DNA from 2 places in the Lactiplantibacillus plantarum genome. Region 1 is predicted to be linked to the other one. Evidence: a T-box and tRNA genes for the amino acid it is inferred to sense, from the RefSeq annotation. Region 1 holds a T-box; the other holds one or more tRNA genes.
What was found. The T-box of region 1 lies ahead of leuS (leucine--tRNA ligase). A T-box ahead of a tRNA ligase gene usually reads a tRNA of that ligase, here a tRNA-Leu.

Region 1 (6,845 bases):
TAGATTACTTTAAGCCTGCTAAGGTCACGGCTTAAGTAGATTTGACGGCAAGGGAGGGCGCAAAATGTTAATGATTATGACCATTTATGGGACCGTTAAGATGTTTACCCGAATGATCGTGTACTGTGGCATCGGTGGTCTTGTCCTAATTGTTCGTCACCATAATCGTAAGAAGCGGCGTAACGAGATGGACGAGGGAACTAAGCGGATCATGCGTAATACCCCTAAGGATGAGAACGGTAAGTATCCGTGGGAGAAGTAAGGTACCATTGGTTTTTAAGTTAAGTATCTAATTGAAAAGACCTGTCAGACGAAGCTAATCGTCTGACAGGTCTTTTCGGCTAATTTATCGTTAAATTAACGTTTCTGAATGGCCAACAAATATGGCGGCACATGGACTTGATTAATAAACTGATATTGTAGGACTTGGAATTGATGCTGGTCTAAATTCGTTACGTAATCCAAAACGGCTTGTGCTTCTGTCGCACCACCGGGATGACCAGCATAGACTAGCAGGATAATGAGTCCGTTGGTGACGAGGCGTTCCTGAATGGCTTTTATGGCCGTTAACGTTGTCGTTGGTTTCGTAATAATTTGTTTATCGCCACCTGGTAAATAGCCCAGGTTAAAGACGGCACACTTGATAGGTTGATCAGCGGCAATCTTATCTGCGATGTGTTCATGGCCCGTTTGCCACAGAGTGACTTGATGGGTGAGCGCTGCTTTATCTAAGGCAGTTGTCGTCGCTTCAATGGCCGCTGATTGAATGTCGAACCCGTCGACGTGACCAGTAGTCCCGACCAGATTGGCGAGGTAGACGGTATCATGGCCGTTGCCAACCGTCGCGTCAATCACGTGGTCACCGGGATTGACGACTTGGTTCATTAGCGCGTGGCTATAAGCTAATGCCGAACTGAGTTGAATGAGTGTTACCCCCTTGTTGAATTCATGAATTAGGGCCGCAATCGAAGCGGTCCGTGCCGATAACGCATACTAAAACGCGCACTTATATATAGTAAAACACTTCCAAGTAAAAGGCCACCGATTGTATCGCTGGGATAGTGGACGCCCACGATGACCCGGCTGATCATCATTAACAAGATGGCCGTTATGCCGAGGGCAGTGAGCCAGCCAGTCAAGGCATTGCGGTGCCAGTAGTCAAATGCCAACACGAGCAGACTACCGATAAGGACGGTCGTTGTTGTTGAGTGCCCGCTGGGGTAACTATACCCCCCAATTTGGACAAGTCGCCAAGCGGTTGGCCGTGGCCGCATGATGACCTGTTTGATGAGATAATTACCGTAGCCGGCAATCAGCCAGGTGGTGACCCAAAAGAAGACTGCGCCGCGTGGGTTATGGCCCAGCCAGAGTGCCAGGCCGATAATTAACGTGATTATGGTGATGGTGTGGGGATTGCCAAGCTGCGTATACGTGACCATCGCGTGTTGAAACCACTGGGGACTATGATGCCAAAAATTAGCAACCGTGGTGTCAAAGTGTGTTAACCAAGGCGCCCGTTGCCATACCGCGGCCGTCCAGCCTAACCATCCTATAAATATAAGTAGAATCAAACTGTCCGAACGTTGCCAGGATCGTTGCTTCAATACTGATTCCTCCGATAAATAAATTATTGCCATTATTATAGCATTTTTATCAGGGGTCCGATTAATGCCGATGATAAAATTTATCGCCAGCGGGGCTTGGGCCCTTGAAAAAAACGTGCTGGTTTGCTACTATGAAAACAATAACTTTACGACTCTGAGAAGGAATAGTAGTGGCTGGTGTTTTGCAGAAACTCCGTGGTAGTTGCAAACGGGGATTCACCAATCATGAACTCACCTTCGAGTCTTCCGGCTGAACAAGATTGTAGGTACGGACGTGGTTTCGCGTTAAGATTCCCAAGAGGCCACGGTAACGTGGAATCATAGGTGGTACCGCGGAACCCGTTTTCGTCCTATAAGCTTAATTGGCTTATAGGATTTTTTTGTTTTTTAACCGCTTTTACTGAGTTGAAGCATGAAAATGCCATCTTGAATAGTCAGTTGGAAAGTCGCAATGCTAGCTTTTACATACAAGGCAGCAAGAAAGGGGCACTACTATGGCATACAACCATAAAGTCATTGAACGCAAATGGCAACATTATTGGAAGGAAAACAAAACCTTCAAAACATTAGATACGACGGATAAGAAGAAGTATTACGCCTTAGACATGTTCCCATACCCATCTGGTCAAGGATTACACGTTGGACATCCTGAAGGGTATACGGCCACGGATATTATGTCACGGTTCAAGCGGATGCAAGGGTACAATGTCTTACATCCAATGGGTTGGGACGCATTCGGTTTACCCGCTGAACAATATGCGCTCAAGACGGGGCATAACCCGAAGGACTTTACGGCCAAGAACATCAAAAACTTCAAACGTCAGATTCGGTCATTAGGTTTTTCATATGACTGGGACCGTGAAGTGAATACGACTGATCCAAGTTACTACAAGTGGACGCAGTGGATCTTTGAACAGCTCTATAAGAAGGGCTTGGCTTACGAATCTGAAACGTTGGTCAACTGGGCTCCTGATATGATGGGTGGAACGGTTGTTTCTAATGAAGAAGTGGTTGATGGTAAGACGGAACGCGGTGGCTATGATGTTTACCGGGTGCCAATGAAGCAATGGAGCCTCAAAATCACGGCCTATGCGGACCGGTTGATTGATGACCTGGACGATATTGATTGGCCAGAAAACATCAAAGAGCAACAACGTAACTGGATTGGCCGCTCAGTTGGCGCATCCATTCGTTTCAAGGTTGCTGGTCAACCTGACGATACCGAGATTGAAGTGTTCTCAACGCGGCCAGACACGCTGTTTGGCGCAAGTTACATGGTCTTGGCACCTGAACACGACTTAGTTGAACAATTGACGACACCCGAACAAGCGGACGCTATCAAAGCATACAAAGCTAAAATCGCCAGCAAGTCAGACCTTGAACGGACTGATTTGAATAAGGACAAGACCGGGGTCTTCACTGGTAGCTACGGCATCAACCCGGTTAATGGTGAAAAACTGCCAATCTGGATTGCCGATTATGTTCTGGCTTCATATGGAACTGGGGCCATCATGGCAGTGCCTGCTCATGATGATCGGGACTTTGAATTTGCACAAAAATTTGATTTGCCAATCAAACCTGTCATTGCGGGTGATAATGATTATGACCAACAAGCTTACACTGGCGACGGGGAACACATCAACTCAGGTTTTGTTGACGGTTTAGCTAAGCAACCAGCTATTGATAAGATGATTGACTGGTTAGGTGAACACCATGCCGGTGAAAAGAAGGTCAACTATCGGTTACGTGATTGGATCTTCTCACGGCAACGGTACTGGGGCGAACCGATTCCAGTTATTCACTGGGAAGACGGCGAAACGACGTTGGTTCCTGAAGATGAACTACCATTGCGGTTACCAGCAACTAAGAACCTGGAACCATCAGGAACTGGTGAAAGCCCGTTAGCGAATATCGACGACTGGGTAAATGTCGTCGATGAAAACGGTCGTAAGGGGAAGCGTGAAACCAACACGATGCCACAATGGGCCGGGAGTTCATGGTACTTCTTGCGTTACGTTGATCCGCACAACCGTGAAGCTTTGGCCGATTATGACAAGTTGAAGTACTGGTCACCCGTTGACTTATACGTGGGCGGTGCAGAACACGCGGTCTTACATCTGCTTTACGCACGTTTCTGGCACAAGTTCTTATATGACTTAGGCGTTGTGCCAACCAAGGAGCCATTCCAGAAGTTAGTTAACCAAGGGATGATTTTGGGTGATAATCACGAAAAGATGTCTAAGTCGCGGGGGAACGTGGTTAACCCCGATGATATTGTTGACCAATATGGTGCCGATACGTTGCGGTTATACGAAATGTTCATGGGACCATTGGAAGCTTCGATTCCGTGGAGTACCGATGGGTTACATGGTGCCAATAAGTGGATCGAACGGGTTTGGCGCTTAATGATCGATGAAAACAATCGTGTTCGCGATCGAATCACGACTATCAATGATGGTAAGTTGACGAAAATCTACAACGAAACCGTTAAGAAAGTCACGGAAGACTATGAAGCTATGCGCTTTAACATTGCGATTTCACAAATGATGGTCTTCGTAAACGAAGCATACAAGGTCGACGATTTACCAATCATTTATATCGAAGGCTTTGTGAAGTTACTGTCACCGATTGCACCACATTTGTCGGAAGAACTATGGTCATTATTAGGCCATGATGACACGATCACCTACGCCACTTGGCCAACGTATGACGAATCTAAGTTAGTAGAAGACACGGTCCAAATCGTGCTTCAAGTTAATGGTAAGGTTCGCTCGCACGCCGAAGTCGCTAAGGATATGGGCAAGGATGAACTTGAAAAACTAGCCCTGGCGGATGAAAAAATCCAGGAATTTACGGCCGGCAAGACAGTTCGTAAAGTGATTGCCATTCCTGGTAAACTGGTTAACGTGGTTGCCAACTAAGTACCACGACCAGTATCAACTTAAATGAATATCGCTTAAATTAATCGTGATGGTGACTGACAATTGTTGGTTGCTATCACGATTTTTTAACTACTCACAGAACTAATTAGTGCGGTTACGATTGATTTGGTTAAGTGAATAAAGATTCTGAGGACGTTCTGGTTCGGTTTGGGAGACAAATCACACGTGTTTTTGGTGGGCAGAGTGTGTGCAACCACCTATGCTTAACTTAAAACTAGCAGTAACGTGGTTTAATCAGCGGAAATGGATATCATGGCGGCACTCTGCTGTAATCGAATTTGAGACCGCATCGTGGCCGCTGGTAAAGCGTACGGATTGGCCTTTTTTCTGTATCAGCCATAGGGTATCGGACGGCGGTACGGTTCGCCAATAGCTGGTGCAGTTGTCAAGACCTTATCATTAAAGTTCGGTTAAACTCACGCATAAGGCCGGAATTGAATTGCAACTTGTTTGTTTTTCATCTAAAATGATTAGGATTGAATTAAGAAAGTGGGTTACGAACATGTCTGAGGAATCAAAAGCTAATCAGCCCCAGAATGCACACGTGAATTCTGAAGCCGAAGCGCACCAGAAGATGGTGCGCGGGTCGGCTTGGATGACGGCTGGGAGTCTCTTTTCACGGGTGCTCGGGGCGATTTATATTATCCCGTGGGTTATCTGGATGGGCGCTGATTATACGCAAGGTAACGCGCTTTATGCCAAGGGATATAATATTTATAGTTTTTTCCTGCTAATTGCGATCGGGGGAATTCCGTCCGCAATTTCTAAACAACTTTCCGAATATAATGCGATGAATGAATATGCCGTTGGACAGCGCTTATTCAAGCGGGGCTTGTTGTTGACGTCAGCCTTTGGGATTATTGGTGCCATTATTTTATGGTTTGGTGCTGGCTTGATTTCAACAGCTTTTGGGGGCTATGATGCCAATCTGATTCCCGTCTTGCATGCGTTGGCTATTGCCTTGGTGATTCTGCCATCGATGTCTTTGACCCGGGGATTCTTCCAAGGGTATCAACAGATGGCGCCGTCCGCAATCTCACAGTTCGTGGAACAAGTTTTTCGGGTCATCTATATGTTGGGTGCGACGTATTTCATCATGCGCGTCGCTCACGGCGATTGGGTGAATGCCGTGACCCAATCGACATTCGCAGCATTCGTCGGGGCGGCTGCCAGCTTCTTATTACTCGGTTGGTATTATTTCCGCAAACGGCCCGAGCTAAATGCCTTAGCTGCTCAGAGTGAGAACAAACTAGTTATTCCAGTCTGGCAATTGTTCCGCGATATTATTATTCAGGCGATTCCATTTATTGTGATCGATACCGCGACGACAGTCTTCAACCTGTTGGATCAAGCAACGTTCCAACCGATGATGCGGCTGGTTTACCATTTGGGTACTAAGCAGATCGATACGTTGTATGCTTACTTTGCATTTAATGCGAACAAATTGGTGATGATCATTGTGTCATTGGCGTCTGCGATTGCCGTGACGGTCGTGCCGATTTTATCTGAATCATTGGCCAGTCATAATATGCGTAATATTCGTAAACAATTGGAAGATTCGATTATTTTATTCCTATTTATCATGATTCCCGGAGCGCTGGGGATGGCCGCAGTGGCACAACCACTTAACACGCTCTTTTATAGTTATGATCAAATTGGGACCTTGATTCTGCAGATCTCAGCATTTACCGCGATTGCTTTAGGCTTTTTTACGGTGATTTCGGCGCTGATGCAAGGCCTATCACGCAACCGCGATATTATTCGCTATTACTTGATCGGCTTACTGGTCAAAATCGTGATTCAGTTACCATGTATCTATTTCCTATCAACGGCGGGGCCCCTGGTTGCGACCGCGATTGGGATGATGGTTGCGAGTCTGATGGCGATGTATGATTTGGAAGTCAACTTTGGAATTCGGTACGTGAAGTTATTACCAAAAATCAATCGAATTTTAGTTTATTCGATTTTAACGTACGTCACGGCACGATTAGTTGTTTATGGGCTGAACTTTGTGTTGAATGAGCACAGTAAGACGCAATCGTTCTTGATCGTGGCCCTAGCAGTTATCGCTGGTGGTGCGGTTTACGTTTACTTAGCACTCCGTTCACGGATGGCTGATTTGATGATTGGAACGAAAGCTGCTGGGTTACGACGGAAATTACGGATTAAATAGGTGAATTATGCGAGTAGATAAATTTTTACATGCGATGCGAATTGGCACGCGGACTCAAGTACGTCGTCTGATTAAAGATGGTCATATCACTGCCAATGGTGAGCCAGTAATCTCTGGCAAACAACA
Region 2 (6,845 bases), 1.5 Mb from region 1:
GAAGCACCACGGGTAATATCTTGTAAAATACCACCAGATAAGTCATCAGTAATCTTAGAACCGGCTTTGTAACCGAATTCTTGGGTATACCACATGAAGCCCATACGAATTGCATTCCAAACAACGAAGTACAAAATTGGTCCAACAATGCTACCAGAAATAGCCAATGATGCAGCTAAGGCACCAACGATAGGCTTAACCGTGTACCAGAACACTGGGTCCCCAACACCGGCTAAAGGTCCCATCATACCAACTTTAACCCCTTGAATCGTAACGTCATCAATAGGTGCCCCATTGGCACGTTCTTCTTCAAGCGCTAAGGTAACACCAATAACTGGTGAAGCCACGTATGGATGGGTATTGAAGAATTCCATGTGACGCTTCAAAGCAGCAGCACGGTCTTCTTTAGTTGTATATAATTTCTTGATTGCTGGAATTAAAGAATAAGCCCAACCACCGTTTTGCATACGTTCGTAGTTCCATGAACCTTGGAGGAACGTTGAACGCCACCAAACATGCAGACGATCACTTTTACTTAATGTAACTTTTTTAGTAATATTTGTAGTTTCAGACATCTCAGTTTGCCTCCTTCTCTAATACTTGTCGATAATGTCGCCAACCGGATCACCCGTGTTGGAGCCACCACCATTGCCAGAGTTACCTTGCTTTGAAAGTGCCAAGTACATTAAGGCTAAGGAAATACCAATTGCACCTAAACCAATCAAAGTAATTTCACTGATCGCAGCTAAAACAAAACCTAAAGCAAAGAATGGCCAAACTTCACGAGAAGCCATCATGTTGATAACCATTGCATAACCAACGGCAACAACCATACCACCACCGATTGATAAACCATCAGTTAACCAGCTAGGCATAGCGTTTAACATTGCCTTCACTGGCGTAGCACCAACGGCCAAAATCAAAGCGGCTGGAATCGCAATACGAAGTCCTTGCATGCAGATCGCAACCCATTGCCAGAAGTCAATTTTACTAAAACTACCTTCTTCAGCGGCACGGTCCATGATGTGGACAATCCCAGTTGCTAACGTACGAGCGATGATCGTTAAGAGTAACCCAGCAACGGCTAAAGGAACGGCAATCGCAATAGCTGAAGTAACTCCGGCACGGCCTTGACCACCTAAAACTAAAATAATTGCAGATGCAATTGATGCTAACGCAGCATCAGGTGCAACGGCGGCACCAATGTTGGCCCAACCTAAGGCAATCATTTGTAAACTCCCACCTAAGATAATACATGGGACTAATTGTCCGGTTACTAATCCGATTAGGGTACATGCAACAACTGGTTGATGGAAGTGGAATTCATCCAAAATACCTTCCATACCAGCTAAAAATGATACAAGTACGACTAAAATCACTTGAATTACGTTCAAATTCATGATTTAATCCTCCATCTTTTCTGATATTCTTGGAACTACTTTTGTTCCTTCAACATATTTTCAGCTTTGTTCAAAATGTTATCCATATTTTCTTTACCATCACTTGGAACCTTCCGAACATCAAATTCGATGCCGTCTTTTTCAAGTTTACGGTAAGTGTCGATATCATCTTGATCAAATGCCAAAACCTTGTTTGGTTGAACTTTACCAGCCGAATGAGCCATCGAACCAATATTCAATGTCTTAATTGGCACACCACCCTCGATTGCACGTAATGCATCTTGTGGTGTTTCGAATAAGACCAACGCCTTTTGACCACCAAAGTGCTTGTCATCTTTAGCAATCTTAATCATTTGAGCAATTGGAATAACGTGCGCTTTGACACCAGATGGCGCTGCTTGCTTGATCATGTTAGTCCGCAGTTCGTCTTTAGCAACGTTATCAGACGCAACAATGATCCGAGTTGGGTTAACTGTCTTACTCCAAGCAGTAGCAACTTGTCCATGCAAGAGTCGCGAGTCAATCCGTGCTAACCCATATTCCAACTTCCCTGGCCGGCCAGCGTTATTGTTGGTCGTTGCAGCGGCAGCAGCCTTTTCTTCCTTAGGTGCTAATGCTTCAGGACGAACCTTTACGCCATCCTTAGCAGTTTCAATGATATGCGTGGCAATTTCGTGTGCCGAATCCATTGAAAGTCGTGAAGCATACGCTTCAATTAACATTGGCAAGTTCAAACCGGCAACGATTGCCCATTTGTCCTTGTGTGCTTCAAACAAGCCGTTAACTTGATTGAATGGTGTACCGCCCCAAAGGTCGACTAAGAATAAGACTTGCTCTTGATCGTCGAATGAAGCAATGGCTTTTTCCAACTTAGCCTTGATGTCGTCAGGGCCTTCGCTAGGCATCAACGTAACGGCTTGAACGTTTTCTTGTTCGCCGAAAATCATTGATCCAGATTGATAGATGCCTTTAGCGAATTCGCCGTGACTAGCAATGATAATGCTTACCATCTTTGTACCTCCTATTTTTTCGTTACAGTCATATAAAACGAATAAATAATATCTAAATTGCCTGTAACTATTTATGTTTTTGATACTGTAAGCGCAATCTTTTTCGCACTCACTTATATATATGCAAATTCCGTGCCAAAATACACTAAAGCTAAAAGCCCTTATTTCAGGCTAGAAGTTGATACACTAGTGCGATACAGTATTAAAAACGATTATTTTGTGTGTCAAATAGCGTATTTTTAATATAAAATTATGAAACAGTAACTAATGTTAACTATGGTATCAATTTCTTAATAGCTCAGTGCCCGACGACCATTTAATTGCCACATCGTCTCAAACGCTTGGTTATCCATCTGTCCGGATTGACCACGCCAAGGATCATTGTACCTAATAGTTGCCGCTGTATATCCAGTGAGCGTCACTGTATGACTCGCAAAACCATCGAGTCCCTGAACCCAAGCGACTACCGGATGACGTTTAGCGAGCTGCACTTTAATTCGTTGCAGGCCCACCCCACTGAGATCTACAGCGGACGGCAGATAGTGGCGGATCGTTGGTAACAAGCCTTGGGGGTAGATGTAGAGACCAATACCATAGGCCGAAGCAGGATCGCCAACAAAGCCAGTGTTAGGATTCGAACTGCGCGGCACGTGGCTGGCAAACTGTTCCTTATTAATATTAACGCCGGCATACTGCAGCATCATGGTAGTCGCTGTCATCTCACACCCCGTTGGCAACTCCGGTAGCTGGTCAATCAGTGGTACCCGCAGTTGAACCGACGCCGTACTGGCGGGTTTTAGCTGATTAGCAGCTATCCAGCCGCTCTGCTGATGACCATTATGCACATAGTAGAAGCGTTGGTAATGCCCGTTGCGATAAATATCAGCTTGCTCAGTACGCGTCCACTGTGTATGCTGGTGATACTTTAAATGTAAATTAACACGCAATTGGGCACGCTGATGACGCACGACGGTTAAATGGTAACCGACACCGTTCTGACTATTCGTCTGATAGACCCGCGGCTGCACCACCTGAATCCCTGTAATCGGATAAGTCGTTACGGCCGCTTGTGCGGGGTAAACCACGCCACTAACCAGCAAGCCGCCCACCAAGATACGCCACCACCATCTACTCATTCTAATCAATGCCTGGTCCTCGCCTTCTCTTAATATCGTAATCAGTAGATTAACCGTTTTCATTATAATGCTGGTAATCATGAGATTAAACAATAAGGTACGGCAAATTTGGTGAACATAGTTGAAGTAGTTGGCAAAAAAGCAAGCCTGGAATAACGTGACCAGTCCAATTTACCGCAACAAAAAAAGAATCGATCCTTCAAGGCTTAACCTATCGAAATCGATTCTTATATTCGTTAGTGCGGCCAAGAAGATTCGAACTTCCACCGGGTTAACCCCGACAAGATCCTTAATCTTGCGCGTCTGCCAATTCCGCCATGGCCGCATCACAACTCACAAAAAATATCATAACAAAATTTTGCGAGTCTGACAAGCTTATTTTAAGATTTTTGTACTTTTACACCAGTTGCATCCATTGGCAATAAGAATAATTGGCCGGTGAGTGTTGTATCTTGGCTCAATTGTGCCTGCAACGTAGCGAGTTGACCGTAATCACCCAAAGTAATCACCGTCGGCCCAGCACCACTCAAATAAGTCCCCGTTAATCCCAGAGCATGGGCATGGTCTCTAACCGTTTGTAGTGCCGGCACTAACTTAGCCCGATACTGTTCATGGAACTGGTCCTGTTCTAGCAGCGGTAACGCCACGTCCCAATTTTGAGTTGCTAGAGCAGCCACTAACGTATTTGCCACACTACTACCAGTAACGGCTTGGTGGTACGCCAATTCAGTTGGCAAGGCTTGGCGACTGGCGGTCGTCAATAGCGGTTCGTTAGGCACGTAGACACTTGCAAAAAGCATCGGTAACGGTAACTTCACCGCACGGACGCGTCCATCAGTGTTCGTCGCCACAACCAAGCCTCCTAATAGGGCTGGTGCAACGTTATCTGGATGACCCTCCAGTTGAGTGGCAACTTCCAGTAGCTCAGCAGAAGAGCGCGTTGCGCCGGTCAATTCGTTTGCCAGCACTAAGCCGGCTACGATGGCCGTCGAGCTACTACCCAATCCGCGCGCTAACGGGATTTTTGAAGCCATCTGTAAATGCTGTGGTTGTAAATCTGGTACCAAATGCAACGCCGTTTTAATAATTAAGTTGCGTTCATCCGTCGGCACATCCGCCCCAAAGGGATGGTCAATCTGCCAATGGTCACTAGGTTGCAACACTTGTAGCGTTAGTTGCATGTCCAGCGCCAGACCGATTGAATCAAAACCGGGACCAAGATTAGCGGAAGTCGCCGGAACCGAAATCGTTAACATGTCCTCACCTACGCATTCTTTAAAACTTTATAACTCGCTAATAGTTGCATATTCTCTTGTTCACCGATTTCACGAGTGATATCTGCTAACTGTTGATCATTCATGGCATGGGTAATGATCACAACACGAGCGTTGCCGTCACCTAATTGATTTTGAATGATTCGACTAAATGAAACTTCTGCGCGGGTCATAATCGCCGTCAATTTCATCATCATCCCCGGCACATCACGCATCTTCAAGGCAATAAAGTGAGGATACACAACATCTTCAGGCGTTGCTAAGACTGTCTCCTGGCGATAAGAGTTAAACGTGTTACCAGTCGTATTCAACGCAATATTTTTCGCAACCGTTGTAATATCACTCAGCACACTGTTGGCGGTCGGGAGTTCTCCAGCGCCGGGACCGTAAAACATCGTGTTCCCCACAGCCGTTCCCGTTACCATTACAGCATTATTCTCATTTTGTACCGTGGCAAGTGGATGTTGATCAGAAACGAGCACAGGCCCGACTGATACCGCAATGCGATCGTCAATTTCTTCCGCAATCCCGAGTAATTTAATCGTATACCCAAGCTGATGAGCTTCCGCAATATCCTCTGGGCTGATTTTCGTAATTCCCTGAACTTGAACGTGGTCGAGGGAAAGACTCATCCCAAAGGCAAACTGCGTTAAAATAATCATCTTGAACGCCGCATCAAGGCCTTCGACATCATTAGTGGGATCACTTTCGGCAAACCCCAAGTCTTGTGCTGAGCTCAAGGCTTGATCATACGACCAATGCTTAGTCAGCATCTGCGTCATGATGTAATTAGTGGTCCCGTTGACGATTCCCATGACCCGTTGAATCCGGTCAGCGGCGAAACTATTATCAATCGTCCGTAAAATTGGAATCCCACCAGCAACACTAGCTTCATAGAATAAGTCGCGATGATTTTCACGAGCAATCTGAACCAACTCCCGGCCATATTGCGCAATCAAGTCCTTATTGGCCGTCACCACGTGTTTGCCAGCTTGCAAGGCTTGCGTAATATATTCCTTCGCCGGATGAATTGAACCCATCACTTCGACCATAATTTGAATGGACGGATCATCAAGCAGGGTCGCGATTTGGTCGGTCATCTGAACGTCCCCCAAATCAACTTGTTCGTGCTTTTTCAAGTTGTGGACAACTACGCAGGCTAGTTCCAACTTACGACCGGTAATTTCTGAAATCTTTTCCTGATGCGCTTGAAGCATTTTTACAACGCCGGTCCCGACTGTGCCTAGTCCGACCACACCAATTTTAATCGTTTCCATCTTAATCCCTCCATATCAATAGTTAAGCTAATTCTATCGGAAGCGTACCACTTTAGCAAACCTTTTCAGACTAATTTAATTGGCCCCTGACAACGACCACACGTATAGCGGCGAGTGTCCATGCGGCGCTTGCGGTAATACCGCCGGCCACACCGTTGGCATTCATAAATATACCGATACGGCCGGGCCGTCGCCTGCTTCGGCGCTGGTGCATAGCGCGAGCCACCCACTTGCGCGAGTAATCGTTTAAAGTCTGCATCACGATGCCGATATCCCCGCTTAGTCAAATGTAAATGATAATGGCACAATTCATGCTTGATGACGCCAATCAAGGTGGCCTCATCAAAATCAGTCAGCATCTTCGGATTGATATCAATATCATGCGAGGCCAACTGATAACGACCACCCGTCGTTCGTAACCGAGCATTAAAATAAGCGCGGTGCTGGAACGGACGGTGAAAATCATGCATGGAAATGGTCGCAACGAGCTGCTGTAACTCTAAATCAGTCATTATGCTTCAGCCGGTGCAATCATCGTCAAAGCGATGCGCTGCCGCTGTTCATCAACTTCTTCGACCCACACCGTTACGATGTCGCCAACTGCCACCGCCTGACGCGGATCTTTCAAGAACTTATCCGTTAGTTTGGAGACATGTACGAGGCCATCTTGCTTGACACCAATATCCACAAACGCCCCAAAGTCGACCACGTTGCGTACGGTTCCTTGCAACTGCATCCCTGGTTTTAG

Region 2: it encodes a tRNA-Leu, which carries the amino acid that the T-box ahead of leuS (leucine--tRNA ligase) is inferred to sense. The anticodon was not compared.

Annotation. Positions count from the first base shown of each region.
Region 1 is NZ_CP039121.1:1,268,182-1,275,026, forward strand. Features, by position in the region: gene E5260_RS05805 (hypothetical protein) at 65-262, shown strand; gene E5260_RS05810 (tRNA (mnm(5)s(2)U34)-methyltransferase) at 358-885, opposite strand; gene E5260_RS05815 (phosphatase PAP2 family protein) at 954-1,637, opposite strand; T-box leader at 1,750-1,960, shown strand; gene leuS (leucine--tRNA ligase) at 2,099-4,525, shown strand; gene E5260_RS05825 (putative polysaccharide biosynthesis protein) at 5,049-6,719, shown strand; gene E5260_RS05830 (16S rRNA pseudouridine(516) synthase) at 6,727-6,845, shown strand, end outside.
Region 2 is NZ_CP039121.1:2,728,293-2,735,137, forward strand. Features, by position in the region: gene E5260_RS12880 (PTS system mannose/fructose/sorbose family transporter subunit IID) at 1-575, opposite strand, end outside; gene E5260_RS12885 (PTS mannose/fructose/sorbose transporter subunit IIC) at 594-1,400, opposite strand; gene E5260_RS12890 (mannose/fructose/sorbose PTS transporter subunit IIA) at 1,436-2,410, opposite strand; gene E5260_RS12895 (C39 family peptidase) at 2,701-3,555, opposite strand; tRNA gene E5260_RS12900 (tRNA-Leu) at 3,787-3,871, opposite strand; gene thrB (homoserine kinase) at 3,927-4,802, opposite strand; gene E5260_RS12910 (homoserine dehydrogenase) at 4,811-6,097, opposite strand; gene E5260_RS12915 (SprT family protein) at 6,163-6,609, opposite strand; gene E5260_RS12920 (Tex family protein) at 6,609-6,845, opposite strand, start outside.